DNA from 2 places in the Kitasatospora sp. NPDC001175 genome. Region 2 is predicted to be linked to the other one. Evidence: predicted binding sites of a transcription regulator. Region 2 holds the regulator's gene; the other holds the start of a gene.
The links. The regulator HrcA, encoded in region 2, represses chaperone genes, less so after heat shock. The targets are predictions, from matches to a motif close to TTNGCACTCNGNNNNNCNGAGTGCNAA.
Positions count from the first base shown of each region.

Region 1: the regulator HrcA is predicted to act here: its motif matches at 3,347-3,373, upstream of ACWDAK_RS28160 (FmdB family zinc ribbon protein).

Region 1 covers NZ_JBSFJU010000048.1:7,537-15,001, reverse strand. The annotation lists gene ACWDAK_RS28170 (potassium/proton antiporter) at 176-1,660, shown strand; gene ACWDAK_RS28165 (MFS transporter) at 1,957-3,246, shown strand; gene ACWDAK_RS28160 (FmdB family zinc ribbon protein) at 3,385-3,675, shown strand; gene ACWDAK_RS28155 (hypothetical protein) at 3,853-4,176, shown strand; gene ACWDAK_RS28150 (hypothetical protein) at 4,214-4,393, opposite strand; gene ACWDAK_RS28145 (sigma-70 family RNA polymerase sigma factor) at 4,509-5,480, opposite strand; gene ACWDAK_RS28140 (phosphatase PAP2 family protein) at 5,857-6,663, shown strand; gene murJ (murein biosynthesis integral membrane protein MurJ) at 7,053-7,465, shown strand, end outside.
Region 2 covers NZ_JBSFJU010000005.1:118,612-126,076, forward strand. The annotation lists gene htpX (zinc metalloprotease HtpX) at 1-88, opposite strand, end outside; gene hrcA (heat-inducible transcriptional repressor HrcA) at 377-1,390, shown strand; gene dnaJ (molecular chaperone DnaJ) at 1,462-2,604, shown strand; gene ACWDAK_RS05885 (16S rRNA (uracil(1498)-N(3))-methyltransferase) at 2,738-3,487, shown strand; gene ACWDAK_RS05890 (S41 family peptidase) at 3,757-6,972, shown strand; gene ACWDAK_RS05895 (histidine triad nucleotide-binding protein) at 7,264-7,465, shown strand, end outside.

The sequences.
Region 1 (7,465 bases), on a different contig from region 2:
CACTGGGGACGTCCACGGTCGGCCGAGGTGGACCCTATCCGGTCTCGATGGGCGGAATCAGACAATCAAAGATCAGGTAAAATGTTAGACTGAGTAACAAGTCGTCGAGCGAGCCAATCGTTTCCGGCCACTCTCTGCCCCCGACCGCCCCCTTGACGTGCCGAGGTGCTACTGCGTGACTGTCGACCACCTGAACCGCTTCCTGCTCGAGTTCTCCGCGATACTCCTATTCGCGGTGGTGGCCGTGCGATTCTCGACCCGATCAGGGCTGCCCAGTCTGCTGATCTACCTGGGCATCGGCGTCGCCATGGGCCAGGACGGCCTCGGAGTCACCTTCAACAACGCCGAACTCACCCAGGTCCTCGGCTACGCGGCCCTGGTGGTGATCCTCGCCGAGGGCGGCCTCAAGACCAGTTGGCAGGCGATAAAGCCGGTCCTGCCGGCCGCCTCGGTACTGGCCACCCTGGGCGTGGCGGTCAGCGTCTTCGTCACCGCGGCCGGCGCGCACTGGCTGGCCGGATTCGACTGGCGGGTCTCGATGCTGCTCGGCGCGATCGTCTCCTCCACCGACGCCGCAGCGGTCTTCTCGGTGCTGCGGACGGTGCCGCTGCCGTCCCGGCTGACCGGTCTGCTGGAGGCCGAGTCCGGCTTCAACGACGCCCCCGTGGTCATCCTGGTGGTCGCCTTCGCCACCACGGGGCCGCTGGACTCCTGGTACGCACTGGTCGCCACGATCGTCGCCGAGCTGGCCATCGGCGCCGTCGTCGGCCTGGTCGTCGGCAAGCTGGGCGCGTACGCGGTCAAGCACGTCGCGCTGCCCTCCTCCGGCCTCTACCCGATCGCCGTGATGTCGCTGGCCGTCCTGGCCTACGCGGGCGGCTCACTGCTGCACGGCTCCGGCTTCCTGGCCGTCTACACCGCCTCGGTGATCCTCGGCAACGCCAAACTGCCGCACGGCCCCGCCGTCCGGGGTTTCGCGGACGGACTGGCCTGGATCGGGCAGATCGGCATGTTCGTGGTGCTCGGCCTGCTGTGCACCCCGGAGACCATGGGCTCGGCGTTCGTCCCCGCGCTGGTGATCGGCGCGGTGCTGGTCTTCGTCGCCAGGCCGGCCTCGGTCTTCGCCACCCTGACGCCGTTCCGGCTGCCCTGGCGCGAGCAGGCCCTGCTGAGCTGGGCCGGACTGCGCGGGGCGGTGCCCATCGTGCTGGCGACCATCCCGCTGGTGGCCGAGGTGCCGCAGGCGCAGCAGGTCTTCAACATCGTCTTCATCCTGGTCGTGGTCTTCACCCTGGTCCAGGGCCCGACCCTGCCGCTGGTCGCCCGCGGCCTGCGGATCTCCGAGGGTGCGATGGGCCAGGACCTGGGCATCGAGTCCGCGCCGCTGGAGCACCTGCACGGCCGGCTGCTCTCCGTCGCGCTCGCCGCGGAGTCGAAGATGTCCGGCGTCGAGGTCGGCGAGCTGCGGCTGCCCGCCGGGTCCGCGGTCACCCTGGTGGTCCGGGACAACAGCAGCTTCGTGCCCGACAAGGCCACCGTGCTGCGAGGCGGCGACGAACTCCTGGTGGTCACCACCGAGGAGGTCAGCGAGGCCGCCGAGCGCAGGCTGCGGGCGGTAGACCGGGGCGGAAAGCTTGCCGGCTGGCTGCACGGCCGCTAGATTCCTACCTTTTCCACGCTGTTCACCATGCATTGATCGCGTGGGACCGGTCCGCAATGCGTACTATGGACCGACATACCTGTTTCGATCACCGAAAATCCGCAACATCTGTCTGATGCAGAGTTGGCGCGACCGCTCGGCGGCCGTGGTCCCTCCTCTGCCGGCCCGCTTCCGCGATTCCCCCGGCCGGCGTGGACCCGGTATCTACCCCGGTCAACGCACGAGAGGACAACTCTCGGCGCTACCGGGCCGCCCCATGCCCGGTGAGTGCTACCAGGCAGCAGGAAGGACCGACCGTGACGGCGCGCCGAACGGTCGCAGAGCCCACTCCCACCCGCGTCGGCTACGGCACCCTGCTCCGCACCCCCGGAGCCTGGACCTTCCTGGTCCCCGCCTTCGCGGCCCGACTCCCCTACGCGATGCTCAGCGCGGGCATCGTCCTGCTCATCCAGAGCGCCTACGGCTCGTACGGCACGGCCGGCCTGGTGGTGGCCTTCGCCGCCGCGACCCAGGCGCTGATCGGCCCCCAGACCGGCCGGCTCTCCGACCGGTACGGCCAGGCCGCCGTGCTGCTGCCCACCGTCGCGGTGCACGCGGTCTCGGTGGGCGCGCTGCTCGCGCTGGCCCTGGGCCACGCCCCGACCTGGACGCTCTTCGTGTCCGCGGGCGTGGCCGGTGCCAGCGTGCCGCAGATCGGCGCGATGGTCCGGGCCCGCTGGGTGACCAGACTCTCCGACTCGCCCAAGACGCTGAACACCGCGTTCGCCTTCGAGTCCGTGACCGACGAGTTCACCTTCGCGATCGGACCGGTGCTGGCCACCGGCATCGCCACCCTGGTCTCGCCCTCGGTGTCGCTGATCACCGAGGCCGCGCTGACCGTGATCGGCGGCCTGGCCTTCGCCGCGCAGCGCGGCACCGCGCCCGCTCCGCACCCGTCCGTACCCGGCGCCGAGCAGGCCTCGGCGCTCTCATCGCCCGGTGTCCGGCTACTGGCGGGCTCCTTCCTGGGCGTGGGCTCCGTCTTCGGCGCCATGACCGTCACGGTGGCGGCCTTCGCCAGGGCCGAGGGCCAGCCCGGCCTCAACGGCGTGGTGTACGGCATCTTCGCGGGCGGCAGCATGCTGGCCGGCGTGCTGTACGGCATGATCGCCTGGCGCCGCTCGGTCAGGCAGCGGATGCTCGGCAGCTACACGCTGCTGGTCCTGGGCTGCTCGACGCTCTGGGCGATGCCCAACCTGACCGCGCTGGCGATCGCCGGCCTGTGCTGCGGTCTGGCCATCGCACCGACCCTGATCAGCGGCTACACCCTGGTTGAGACGCTGGTCTCGGCCGGCGCGAAGACCGAGGCGTTCACCTGGCTGACCGGTGCGATCGGCCTCGGCCTGGCCGCGGGTTCGATCGTGGCCGGACTACTGGTGGACTCGCACGGTGCCAGGGCGGGCTTCGTGGTACCGGTCGTCGGGGCCGGGATCGGCCTGGTCGCACTGGTGTCGCTGCGGCGGCTGCTGGACACTCCCGCCGGGCCCGGCCGCATCGCGGCGCAGGGCGGGGCCAAGGTGCAACTGGCCGGCGCTTCCAAGGGCTGAGACGCGTCCGCTGCCCCGGCCCGAACCGGGCCGGGGCAGCGATATCTCACACCCGATGTCGCTGGACTGATCCAGCGGAATGCCGCATCATTGACCGTCGTTAGCACTCATCAGGCGAGAGTGCCAGGAGGAAGACAAGTGCCCACGTACCAGTACCAGTGCACCGAGTGCGGCAACGGCCTGGAGGCGGTGCAGAAGTTCACCGACGAGGCGCTGACCACGTGCCCCGACTGCCAGGGGAAGCTCCGCAAGGTCTTCTCCGCCGTCGGCGTGGTCTTCAAGGGCTCGGGCTTCTACCGCACCGACAGCCGGTCCTCCTCGAGCAGCTCGGTGAGCTCCTCGTCGTCGTCCGCCTCGTCCTCGTCGTCCGCCTCGTCGGCTCCGGCCGCCTCCCCGGCTCCGGCGGCGAGCACCAGCACCGCGAGCTGACGCCGGCACCGCCGTCCGCGGCATCCGCACGAAAGGCCCGGGTTCGGTTCCGAACCCGGGCCTTTCGTATGACCGCACCAGCCTTGCGGGTGAACGAAGTTGTCCACAAGGCCGGGTTTTCCACAGGAATTCGAGGGGGCATTCCGCGGCAGGTGCGGTGCGCTCACCCTGATGCGCATGACGACGTACCTGGCGAACCAGCCGCACTGCCACCCGACCGCCACCACGACCGCCACGGCACCCTCGGCCGTACCACCACGGCGCACCGTTCCGCCCTTCCCACCGATCCGGCGCGGGGGCGGGGGGCGACACCGGCTCCAGCAGGCCGTCCGGCACCGGCCCGGGCTGCTGGCGACGGGGCTGCTGGCCGCCGCCACCGCGATCACCGCCGGTCCGCTGCGGCCCGGCCCACCGCCGCCCGCCGCCCCTTCGACGGCCTCGGCAGCGGCCGGGCCGACCGCCACCCCGCGCTGCACCGGAACGGCGCCGCCCGACGGCTGAGATCCGCGCAGCCCCGGCGCGGGGCCTCGGTCAGCGGTCAGTCACCGTGGTGCGGCGGCCGCTGGCTCAGATACCAGTCCAGGCCGCGCCCGCCGCTCTCCCCCGACTCCGGGCGCTCGCCCCAGCCCCGGTCGGTATCGTCCCCCGTCTGGCGGTCCAGCGGGTCGCCGAAGACCAGCTTCGCCTTCGGCCGGGTCGGTTCTTCCTGCTCGGCCATCTCTGCTCCGATCCTTGTCAACTGCATCCAGCGTAGGCGGCACGGCAGCAGCGGCTTCGGACAGCGGGGCCCCGGTCCGGCCGGCACCGGACCGGGGCCCCGGGAGAACCGGGTGTCAGGCTGCCTCGAAGCCCGCGTGGTCGGCGATCTTCTTCAGCTCGGCGAGCGCGTGCTTCTCGATCTGGCGGATTCGCTCCCGGGTGAGTCCGTGCTGCTTGCCCACCTCCGTCAGCGTGCGCTCGCGGCCGTCCTCCATTCCGTACCGGGAGCGGATGATGGAGGCCGTCCGGTCGTCGAGCCGGCCGATCAGGTCGTCCAGCTCCTCGCGGCGGAGCATGACCATCACGGCGTCCTCCGGGGAGACCGCGCCGGTGTCCTCGACCAGGTCACCGAACTGGGTCTCGCCCTCGTCGTCCACGGACATGTTGAGGCTGACCGGGTCACGGGCCCAGTCGAGCACGTCCTTGATCCGGTCCTCGGTGGTGTCGAGTTCGGCCGCGATCTCGGCGGGCTCGGGCTCACGGCCCAGCTCCTTGGCCTTTTCACGCTGCACCCGGCGGATCCGGCCGAGCTCCTCGACCAGATGCACGGGCAGCCGGATGGTGCGCGACTGGTCGGCGATCGAGCGGGTGATCGCCTGGCGGATCCACCAGGTCGCGTAGGTGGAGAACTTGAACCCCTTCGCGTAGTCGAACTTCTCGACCGCTCGGACCAGGCCGGCGTTGCCCTCCTGGATCAGGTCGAGCAGGGGCAGGCCGCTGCGGGGGTACCGCCGGGCGACCGCGACCACCAGGCGGAGGTTCGAGCGGATGAAGACGTCCTTCGCGCGCTCGGCGTCGTCGGCTATCGCCTCCAGCTCCTTGCGCGTGGTGCTCTCGGGAATGGCGTCCTCGTCCAGCAGGTGCTGGGCGTAGACACCCGCCTCGATGCGCAGCGAGAGCTCGACCTCCTCGGCGGCATCGAGCAGTGGCGTCCGGGCGATCTCGTCGAGGTACATGCCGACAAGGTCGCGGTCGGCCTCAAGGTTGTTCGGGCGAGCCGAACGAGGGTGGTCGGCACTGCCGCGAACGACGGCACGAGTGGCCATGCTTGCTCCCTTGCTGCTGGTGCCGGTCTGCCTTGGTCTTCACCCCCGACGGGGCGAGCTAGGGCCGAAGAGAGGAGGCAGAGAGATGAAGGCAAAGAGATGCGGGCCCCTGAAGGCTCACACGTAACGATCCAACGCACAGATTTCGGACAACATTCCCAACTAGCCCAGATTCTTCGCGCGATGCAGTATCCTGCGCAATTTGGCCCATGATCGCGCACATTATGCGATCGAGCAGGTGCGGACAGTGTCGGCAATCACCCCGTCCACCGGATCAACGAACGAGATCCGACATCCGCAGCTTCTCCTCACAAAAGATGCAAAATTGCTATCGGTACGGTGCGGGGCCATCTCGACCCCTGGGAAGGTGTCAGCCATGCACCTGTCCATCGACGGCGCCACCGCCGCCACCGCACGGCACCGCCGTGGCCGATTGATCGAGTCCGCAGCGCTGACTCTCGGCTGCGCCGCCCTCCTGGGGTTGCTCCTGGCCCTGGCGGAGAGCCACTGGGGCCCGCTGGCCCGGCTGGATCGCGACTGGGTGGATTCGCTACACGACTACGCCCGCGACCACACCGCCTGGACGGCATCCATGCAGATGGTCTCCGACCTCGGCGGCCCGACCGTCACCCGTGCCCTGCTGGGCGTGACGGCGGTCTGGCTCTGGGCGATCGGCGCGCGGATCCTGGCCGGCTGGGCGGCGGCCCAGATCCTGCTCGGCTGGCTGGCCAACTGGGGTGGCAAGGCGCTGGTCGGCCGCGCCCGGCCACACTTCGTCGACCCGGTCTCGTCCGCCACGGGTGCGGCCTTCCCCTCCGGGCACGCGATGGCCTCGGCTATCACCGCCGCCGCCCTGGTGATCCTGGTCTGGCCGCACGCCAACCGGGCCGGACGGGCGGTCGCCTGCACCATCGCCGCACTCGCCGTCCTGACCATCGGCTGGACCAGGATCGCCCTCGGCGTGCACTGGCCCAGCGACGTCCTGGCCGGATGGCTGACGGCGGGCCTGGTGGTCGGCGGGGTGACGGTCGCGGTCGAGCTGTGGCGGCCCCGCGCACTGAGCCGGGACGTGCGCCGGGTCGACTGGCGGACCAGGCCGAGGGTGCAGCGCGTCCTGGCCTCCGGAGCGGGGGCCGGAACCCGTCGCGAAAGTGGATCCGCCGCCACTCCTGACAGTCAGTGAGAAAGGTCACATCTCATTGGGGTGACCTTCGGGGAGGAATCGGTAGAGTGCCGCGCCCGCCGAAGTCCCTCGCATCAGAGCCGGGAAAAACCGCTGCAAATCCGGTCATTAGGGACCGACTTCCGCCGGGTTCGTTCGGAATACGGGCCAATCAGTGCCACTGGGAGATCTCGGGCACGCGGCACACCGCTCCCCATCGGGTACCGAGTTAAGGCAGACTTCTCCGGCTGGGTGCACCCGCGCCCAGCCCGGGGGAACCAAGCACGACGGCGCGGACCGAGCCGGTCGTACGAGGCAGTACCGGCTCCGTACACCAAGGGACCGCCGGACAGCGGTCTGCGGAAGCCCCGTGACCGCGCACTGCCCAGGCACCGAGTGACGGGGGTCCGATGACCATGCACACGACGGGCGAGCCCTCCGGCTCGTACGGCGACCCGCCCACCATGCCGCTGCGTCAGATCACTGACGAGCAGTTCATGTCGCCCGAGCAGTACCTGCCACCCGTGTCCCAACAGCAGCACGGCTCACATCCGACCATGCAGCTGGGCACCCAGCTGCCGCCGCCGCGCCAGCCGGTGGAGCAGCCCCCGGCGGAGGCCGAGAAGGCGCCGGAGGGCAAGGAGTCCTCCGCCGCCCGCAACGGGCTGATCATGGCTCTGGGCTCGCTCACCTCGCGCGCGCTGGGCTTCGTGCGGGCCGGCGTCATCGCCGCCGCGCTGGGCACCCAGCAGCTCGCCGACGGCTACGGCGTGGCGACCCTGCTGCCGACCACCGTCTACATGATGCTGATCGGCGGTGTGCT
Region 2 (7,465 bases):
GCAGGCCGATGAGGAACATGGTGATGACCATCCGCCCGGTCAGACCACGATCGGGTGCGAAGCGGGAGTGCTGGGATGAAGCCGACATCTCTGCTCCTTCGTTACATCGCTCGCCTTCGATGCTGCCACTCCGGGCGCCCCGGGGCACCGACTTCGTACCCCGGATCCGACAAGGATCACCGGGGCGGCCCGTTCCTGCCGTCGGACCCGGGCCGTACACTGGCAAGTACGGTTCTGGCACTCTGCCTTCCAGAGTGCCAAGAGGCCGGTCGGCCAAGGGATTCAACGGACGAAGACGGAGGTGCGTGCCGTGTACAGCGAGCGCAGTGCTGACGAGCGCAAGCCGGACGCGCGCCGGCTGGAGTCCCGTCGTCCGCTGGACGAGCGCAAGCTGGCGGTACTGCGCGCGATCGTCCAGGACTACGTGGGCACCGAGGAGCCGGTCGGCTCCAAGGCCCTGGTCGAGCGGCACAGTCTCGGGGTCTCACCGGCCACCGTGCGCAACGACATGGCGGCGCTGGAGGAGGACGGTTACATCCACCAGCCGCACACCAGTGCCGGGCGGATCCCGACCGACAAGGGCTACCGCCTGTTCGTCGACAGGCTGGCCGAGGTCAAGCCGATGAGTGCGCCGGAGCGTCGGGCGATCCGCCACTTCCTGGACGGCGCGGTCGACCTGGACGACGTGGTGGCCCGCACGGTCCGCCTGCTGGCGCAGCTGACCAGGCAGGTCGCGGTGGTCCAGTACCCCTCGCTCAGCCGGTCCACGGTGCGGCACATCGAGCTGGTGGCGCTGGCTCCGGCGAAGGTGATGCTGGTGCTGATCACCAACACCGGCCGGGTCGAGCAGCGGCTGGTGGACTGCCCCGGCGCGGTCGGCGAGAACGTGCTGGCCGATCTGCGGTCCAGACTCAACGCCGGCGCGGTCGGCCGCCCGCTGCCCGAGGTGCCCGGCGCGCTGGAGGAACTCCCGGCGGCCTTCGAGCCGTCGGACCGGCCGACGGTCAGTGTGGTGCTCGCCACGTTGTTCGAGACGCTGGCCGAGCAGAACGAGGAGCGGATCATGCTGGCCGGTACGGCCAATCTGACCCGCTTCGGACATGACTTCCCGCTCACCATCCAGCCGGTGCTGGAGGCACTGGAAGAACAGGTGGTCCTGCTCCGCCTGTTGGGTGAGACGGCGGACGCCGGGATGACGGTCCGGATCGGTCACGAGAACGAGTACGAGGGGCTCAATTCCACCTCGATCGTCTCGGTCGGTTACGGTTCCGGCGACCAGAGTGTGGCAAAACTCGGGGTGATCGGTCCGACCCGGATGGACTATCCGGGCACAATGGGGGCGGTGCGAGCGGTGGCCCGGTACGTGGGTCAGATCCTGGCCGAGTCGTAGCACAGGCCGCTGGTTGAACCGGCGGCGACCAGTCGCAAGCACTTCTACAGGCGGAACAAGCGGAGCATTTGGTGGCCACGGACTACTACGCGGTACTCGGCGTCCGACGGGATGCGGGGCAGGACGAGATCAAGAAGGCGTTCCGGCGCCTGGCACGCGAACTGCACCCGGACGTCAACCCGGACCCGAAGACGCAGGAGCGGTTCAAGGAGATCAACGCCGCTTACGAGGTGCTCTCCGACCCGCAGAAGCGGCAGGTGTACGACCTCGGCGGAGACCCGCTGTCGCCCAACGGCGGCGGTGGCGCGGGCGGCTTCGGCGCCGGCGCGGCGGGCTTCGGCTTCTCCGACATCATGGACGCCTTCTTCGGCGCCGCCTCCGGCCAGCGCGGCCCGCGCTCGCGGACCCGGCGCGGTCAGGACGCGATGATCCGTCTGGAGATCACCCTGGAGGAGGCCGCCTTCGGCACCACCAAGGAACTCCAGGTCGACACCGCCGTGACCTGCACCACCTGTTCCGGCGAGGGTGCCGCACCCGGCACCTCCGCGCAGACCTGCGACATGTGCCGCGGCAAGGGCGAGGTCTCCCAGGTCACCCGGTCCTTCCTGGGTCAGGTCATGACCTCCCGTCCCTGCCCGCAGTGCCAGGGCTTCGGCACCGTCGTGCCGACCCCGTGCCCCGAGTGCGCCGGCGACGGCCGGGTGCGCGCCCGCCGTACCCTCACCGTCAAGATCCCGGCAGGTGTGGACAACGGCACCCGGATCCAGCTGGCCGGCGAGGGCGAGGTCGGCCCCGGCGGCGGCCCGGCCGGCGACCTCTACGTCGAGATCGCCGAGACCAGCCACGCGGTCTTCCAGCGGCGCGGCGACGACCTGCACTGCACCGTCACCATCCCGATGACGGCCGCGGCGCTCGGCACCCAGGTGCCGCTGCAGACCCTGGACGGCCTGGAGGAGGTGGACATCCGCCCCGGCACCCAGTCCGGCCAGTCGATCCCGCTGCACGGCCGCGGTGTGACGCATCTGCGCGGCGGCGGCCGAGGCGACCTGATAGTGCACGTCGAGGTGCAGACGCCCGGCAAGCTCGACGCCGAGCAGGAGGAGCTGCTGCGGCGGCTCGCGGCGCTGCGCGGCGAGGAGCGTCCGTCCGGGCAGTTCGCGCCGGGCCAGCAGGGGCTGTTCTCGCGGCTGAAGGACGCCTTCAACGGACGCTGAGGCTCCGGGCCCTGGTCCGGTGAAGCCTTTCGAGCCGCTTTTGAGCCGCTGAGCTTCCGGGCGCCCGGTGACTCCCCGAGGGTCGCCGGGCGTCGCTGTGTCGCTACTCGATGAGATTGTTTGGGGAAATGCCATGACCGCGCCCGTGTTCGTCGTCGAGACCGACCGGCTGGCCACGGCCGCGCCCGGAGCGGTGATCCGGGTGGACGGGCCCGAGGGGCGGCACGCCGTCGCCGTGAAGCGGCTGGAGGCCCGGGAGGCGGTGACCCTCGCGGACGGGCTCGGGCTCGGCGTGGACGGCACGGTCGCCGCGGTACACGGCAAGGACGTGCTGGAGGTCACCGTCGAGGCGGTGCGGCGGGAGGCCGAGCCGGCGCCCAGGATCGTGGTCGTGCAGGCGCTGCCCAAGGGCGACCGGGGTGAACTCGCCGTCGAGACCATGACCGAGGTCGGCGTGGACGTGGTCGTCCCGTGGGCCGCCGCCCGCTGCATCACCCAGTGGAAGGGCGACCGGGGGGCCAAGGCCCTCGCCAAGTGGCGGGCCACCGCGCGGGAGGCCGGGAAGCAGTCACGGCGGCTGCGGTTCCCCGAGGTGCGCGAGCTGGTGACGACGCGTCAACTCGCGCCGTTGCTCGCCCAGGCGGCCTTCGCGGCGGTGCTGCACGAGGAGGGTGCCGAGCCGCTGGCCAGCACGGAACTTCCGGCGAGCGGGGACATCGTGCTGGTCGTCGGGCCCGAGGGCGGGGTGTCGCCGGACGAGCTGGCCGCCTTCGCGCAGGCGGGGGCGAAGCCGTACCGGCTGGGCCCCTCGGTGCTGCGGACGTCCACCGCGGGCGTGGCGGCGGGGGCGCTCCTGCTCGGGCGTACCGGCCGCTGGGGCTGAGGCTCGGCCAGGGGCGTCGCGTGGACCGGCGGACGGCCGCCGCCGGTCGGGACTCGGGGTGGCCCGGTCGGGCGTTCGGCTTCACGCCGTTCACCGCGCTGACGGGCCACCGTCCGCCCCGCGAGCCAGGGCGCGGCTGAACTGCCTTGCGGTGCGTGCGCTCCCCCGCGCCCGTGGCGGTGCACCACCCGCGCCCCATGGACAACTCCCCGGCCGCCTTTGGGAGAAACCCGTCACGCGAGGTCAAGGGCGTGCGTAGGGTGGCGCCCGTGACCGATGTTCAGCACACCTCAGCCGGCGCCTATCTGCGCCATCCGCACCTGCACGGGGACCTCGTGACCTTCGTGGCCGAGGACGACATCTGGCTCGCGCCGATCGGCGGTGGTCGGGCCTGGCGGCTGACGGCCGATCAGGCACCCGTCAGCCACCCCAGGTTCTCGCCGGACGGGCGGCACATCGCCTGGACCTCGACCCGGGACGGTGCGCCCGAGATCCATGTCGCACCCGCCGCGGGCGGCCCCGCCCGCCGGCTGACCTACTGGGGCAGCGCCCAGACGATGCTGTGCGGCTGGACCGAGGACGGCCGACCGGTCGCGATCACCAGCGCGGGCCAGGCGACCTTGCGCCGCACCTGGGCGTTCGCGATCCCGCTGGACGGTGGCGAGCCCGTCCGGCTGCCGTACGGGCCGATCGGCGGGTTGGCCTTCGAACCCGGCGGCGGGCGGACGCTGCTCGCCAGCCCGACCAACCGCGAACCCGCCTGGTGGAAGCGCTACCGGGGCGGCCGGACGGGCAAGTTGTGGATCGGCGACCGGGAGTTCGTCCGGGTGCACGAGGACCTGGACGGCAACATCCACTCCCCGCTCTGGGCGGGCGGCCGGATCGCCTTCCTGTCCGACCACGAGGGCGTCGCGCAGCTGTACTCCAGCCTGCCGGACGGCAGCGGCCTGCGCCGGCACAGCGACGGCGAGTTCTACGCCCGCAACGCCGCCACCGACGGGACCAGGATCGTCTGGCACAGTGCCGGTGACGTGTGGCTCCTGGACGACCTGGGCGGCGCCGAGCCGCGTCGGCTGGAGATCGCACTGGCCGGTCCGCGCGCCGGCCGCACTCCGCATCCGACCCCGGCCGTCGGGCAGTTGGAGACCGTCGCCCCGGACCGCACCGGCCGGGCCAGCGCAGTGGTGGTGCGCGGCAGCGTGCACTGGCTGACGCACCGCCAGGGACCGTCCCGGGTGCTGGCCGAGACGCCGGGGGTGCGGGCCAGGCTGGTCCGGGTGGTACCCGTTGCGGACGGCACGCAGGGCGCGCTCTGGGTGACGGACGCCGAGGGCGACGACGCGCTGGAGCTCGCTCCCGCCGTGCTGGGCACCGAGCGCCGCCGGCTGGCCCCGGGGCAACTCGGCCGGGTCCGCGATCTGGCCGTCTCGCCGGACGGCCGGCAGGCCGCCGTCGCCTCGCACGACGGCCGGCTGCTGCTGGTCGCCCTGGCCGACGGCGGCGTGCACCAGCTGGTCCGCAGCGCTCAGGGCGAGGTCTGCGACCTGGCCTTCTCCCCGGACTCGCGCTGGCTGACCTGGTCCCAGCCGGTCCAGGACGACGGCTCGCTGCGGCAGATCATGCTGGCCGACCTGACGGACCGCACGGTCAGCGAGGCCACCCAGCCCCGCTTCATCGACTACTCGCCGGTCTTCACCCCGGACGGCAAGTACCTGGTCTTCCTCTCGGTGCGCAACTTCGACCCGGTCTACGACGCGCACATCTTCGACCTGTCCTTCCCGCACGGCACCCGTCCCTACCTGATCACGCTGGCCGCGGACACCCCGTCGCCGTTCGGCCCGCAGCGCGCCGGACGGCCGCTCGCCGGTGAGGAGGAGCCCAAGGAGGCAAAGAAGGACGGCACCGAGGAGGGCGCCGAATCCGCCCCGGTCACCCGGGTCGACCCGGAGGGCATCGCCGACCGGATCGTCCCGTTCCCGGTCGAGGGCGGCAGCTTCGGCAGTCTGCGGGCGGCCAAGGACGGCGTGCTGTGGACCAGGCAGCCGCTGCTCGGCAACCTCGGCGACAACGCCGCCTCGCCGGAGGACGACCAGCCGCGCGCGGCGCTGGAGCGCTTCGACTTCGCGAAGCTGCAGACCTCGCAGCTGGTCGCCGAGGTGGACGGCTTCGCGGTGAGCGGCGACGGCACCCGGGCCGCCGTGTTCGACCGGGGCGGTCTGCGGATCGTCCCGGCCGGCCACCGCGCCGGTGAGGACGAGGACCTGGATGTGGACCTCGACCGGGTCCGGGTCACCGTCGACCCGGCCGCCGAGTGGCGCCAGATGTTCGACGAGAACGGCCGGCTGATGCGCGACAACTTCTGGCGCGCGGACCTGGGCGGCCACGACTGGGCCGGGACGCTGGCGCGCTACCGGCCGCTGGTGGACCGCTGCGGTTCGCACGACGACCTGGTCGACCTGCTCTGGGAGACCGTGGGCGAACTGGGCACCTCGCACGCGTACGTGCTTCCGTACGAGCGGGGCGCCCAGGCCGCCCACCGGCAGGGACTGCTCGGCGCGGACCTGGTCAAGGACGGCGACCTGTGGCGGGTCGAGCGGATCCTGCCGGGCGAGTCCTCGGATCCGCGGGCCCGTTCCCCGCTGGCCGCGCCCGGTGCCGCGGTCCGGGCCGGCGACGCGGTGCTCGCCGTCAACGGCCGCCCGGTCGACCCGGTCACCGGCCCCGCCCCGCTGCTCGCCGGTACCGCCGGGCAGCCGGTCGAGCTCACCGTCGCGGGGAAGGACGGCACCGAGCGGTACCCGGTGGTCGTCCCGCTGGCCGACGAGGAGCCGCTGCGCTACCACGACTGGGTGGCCGACCGCCGGGCCGCGGTCCGCGAGCTCTCCGGAGGTCGGCTCGGCTATCTGCACATCCCCGACATGCAGAGCAACGGCTGGGCCCAGCTCCACCGGGACCTGAAGACCGAACTGGCCAAGGAGGGCGTGATCGTCGACATCCGGGAGAACCGGGGCGGCCACACCTCCCAGCTGATCATCGAGAAGCTCAACCGGAGGATCGTCGGCTGGGACCGCACCCGTGACCTCGACGAGGGCATCTCCTACCCCCGGGAGGCACCGCGCGGTCCGGTGGTGGCCCTGGCCAACGAGCTGTCCGGCTCGGACGGCGACGTGGTCAACGCGGCGATCCAGGCGCTCGGGATCGGCCCGGTGGTCGGTACCCGCACCTGGGGCGGCGTGATCGGCATCGACAGCAAGTACCGCCTGGTGGACGGCACTCTGGTGACCCAGCCCAAGTACGCGCTGTGGCTGGAGGGTTACGGCTGGGGCGTGGAGAACCACGGGGTGGACCCGGACGTCGAGGTGCCGATGCCGCCGCACGCCTGGGCCGAAGGCTCGGACCCGCAGCTCGCCGAGGGCGTCCGGATCGCGCTCGCCGCCCTCGCCGAGAAGCCGGCCGCCCGGGCCCCGGAGATCCCGGAGCTGTAGCGGAGTGCCGGCGGCGGTGTGGGGCCCGTGCCTCCCGTCCGCCGCCGGCGCGGCTCTCCTCACTCCGGGGCGGGGACCCGGAGTGGCCGGGCGCCCCGGCGAGGGCCTCCCGCGCCGGAGGGGAGCAGCAACTCACCGGCGGCGGACGGGAGATCGGCCGCCGGCGGGCCGGCCGCGCGGCTCTCCGCGCCGTGGAGGTGCTCACCTCTCGCCCCCGGGGCGGGTTCGGCTGGGCTAGGCTGCGGGCGGTAGTGATGAGCGATCAGTGAAGTCCAGCTTGAGGAGAGCGAGATGGCCGGCGAGCCGCAGTCCGACTGCCTGTTCTGCAAGATCGTGGCAGGCGAGATCCCGGCGACGGTGGTCCGGGAGACCGACCGCACCCTCGCGTTCCGGGACATCAGCCCGAAGGCTCCCACCCACATCCTGGTCATCCCCAAGGTGCACTACCCGAACGCCGCCGAACTGGCCGCCGCCGAGCCGGAGATCGCGGGTG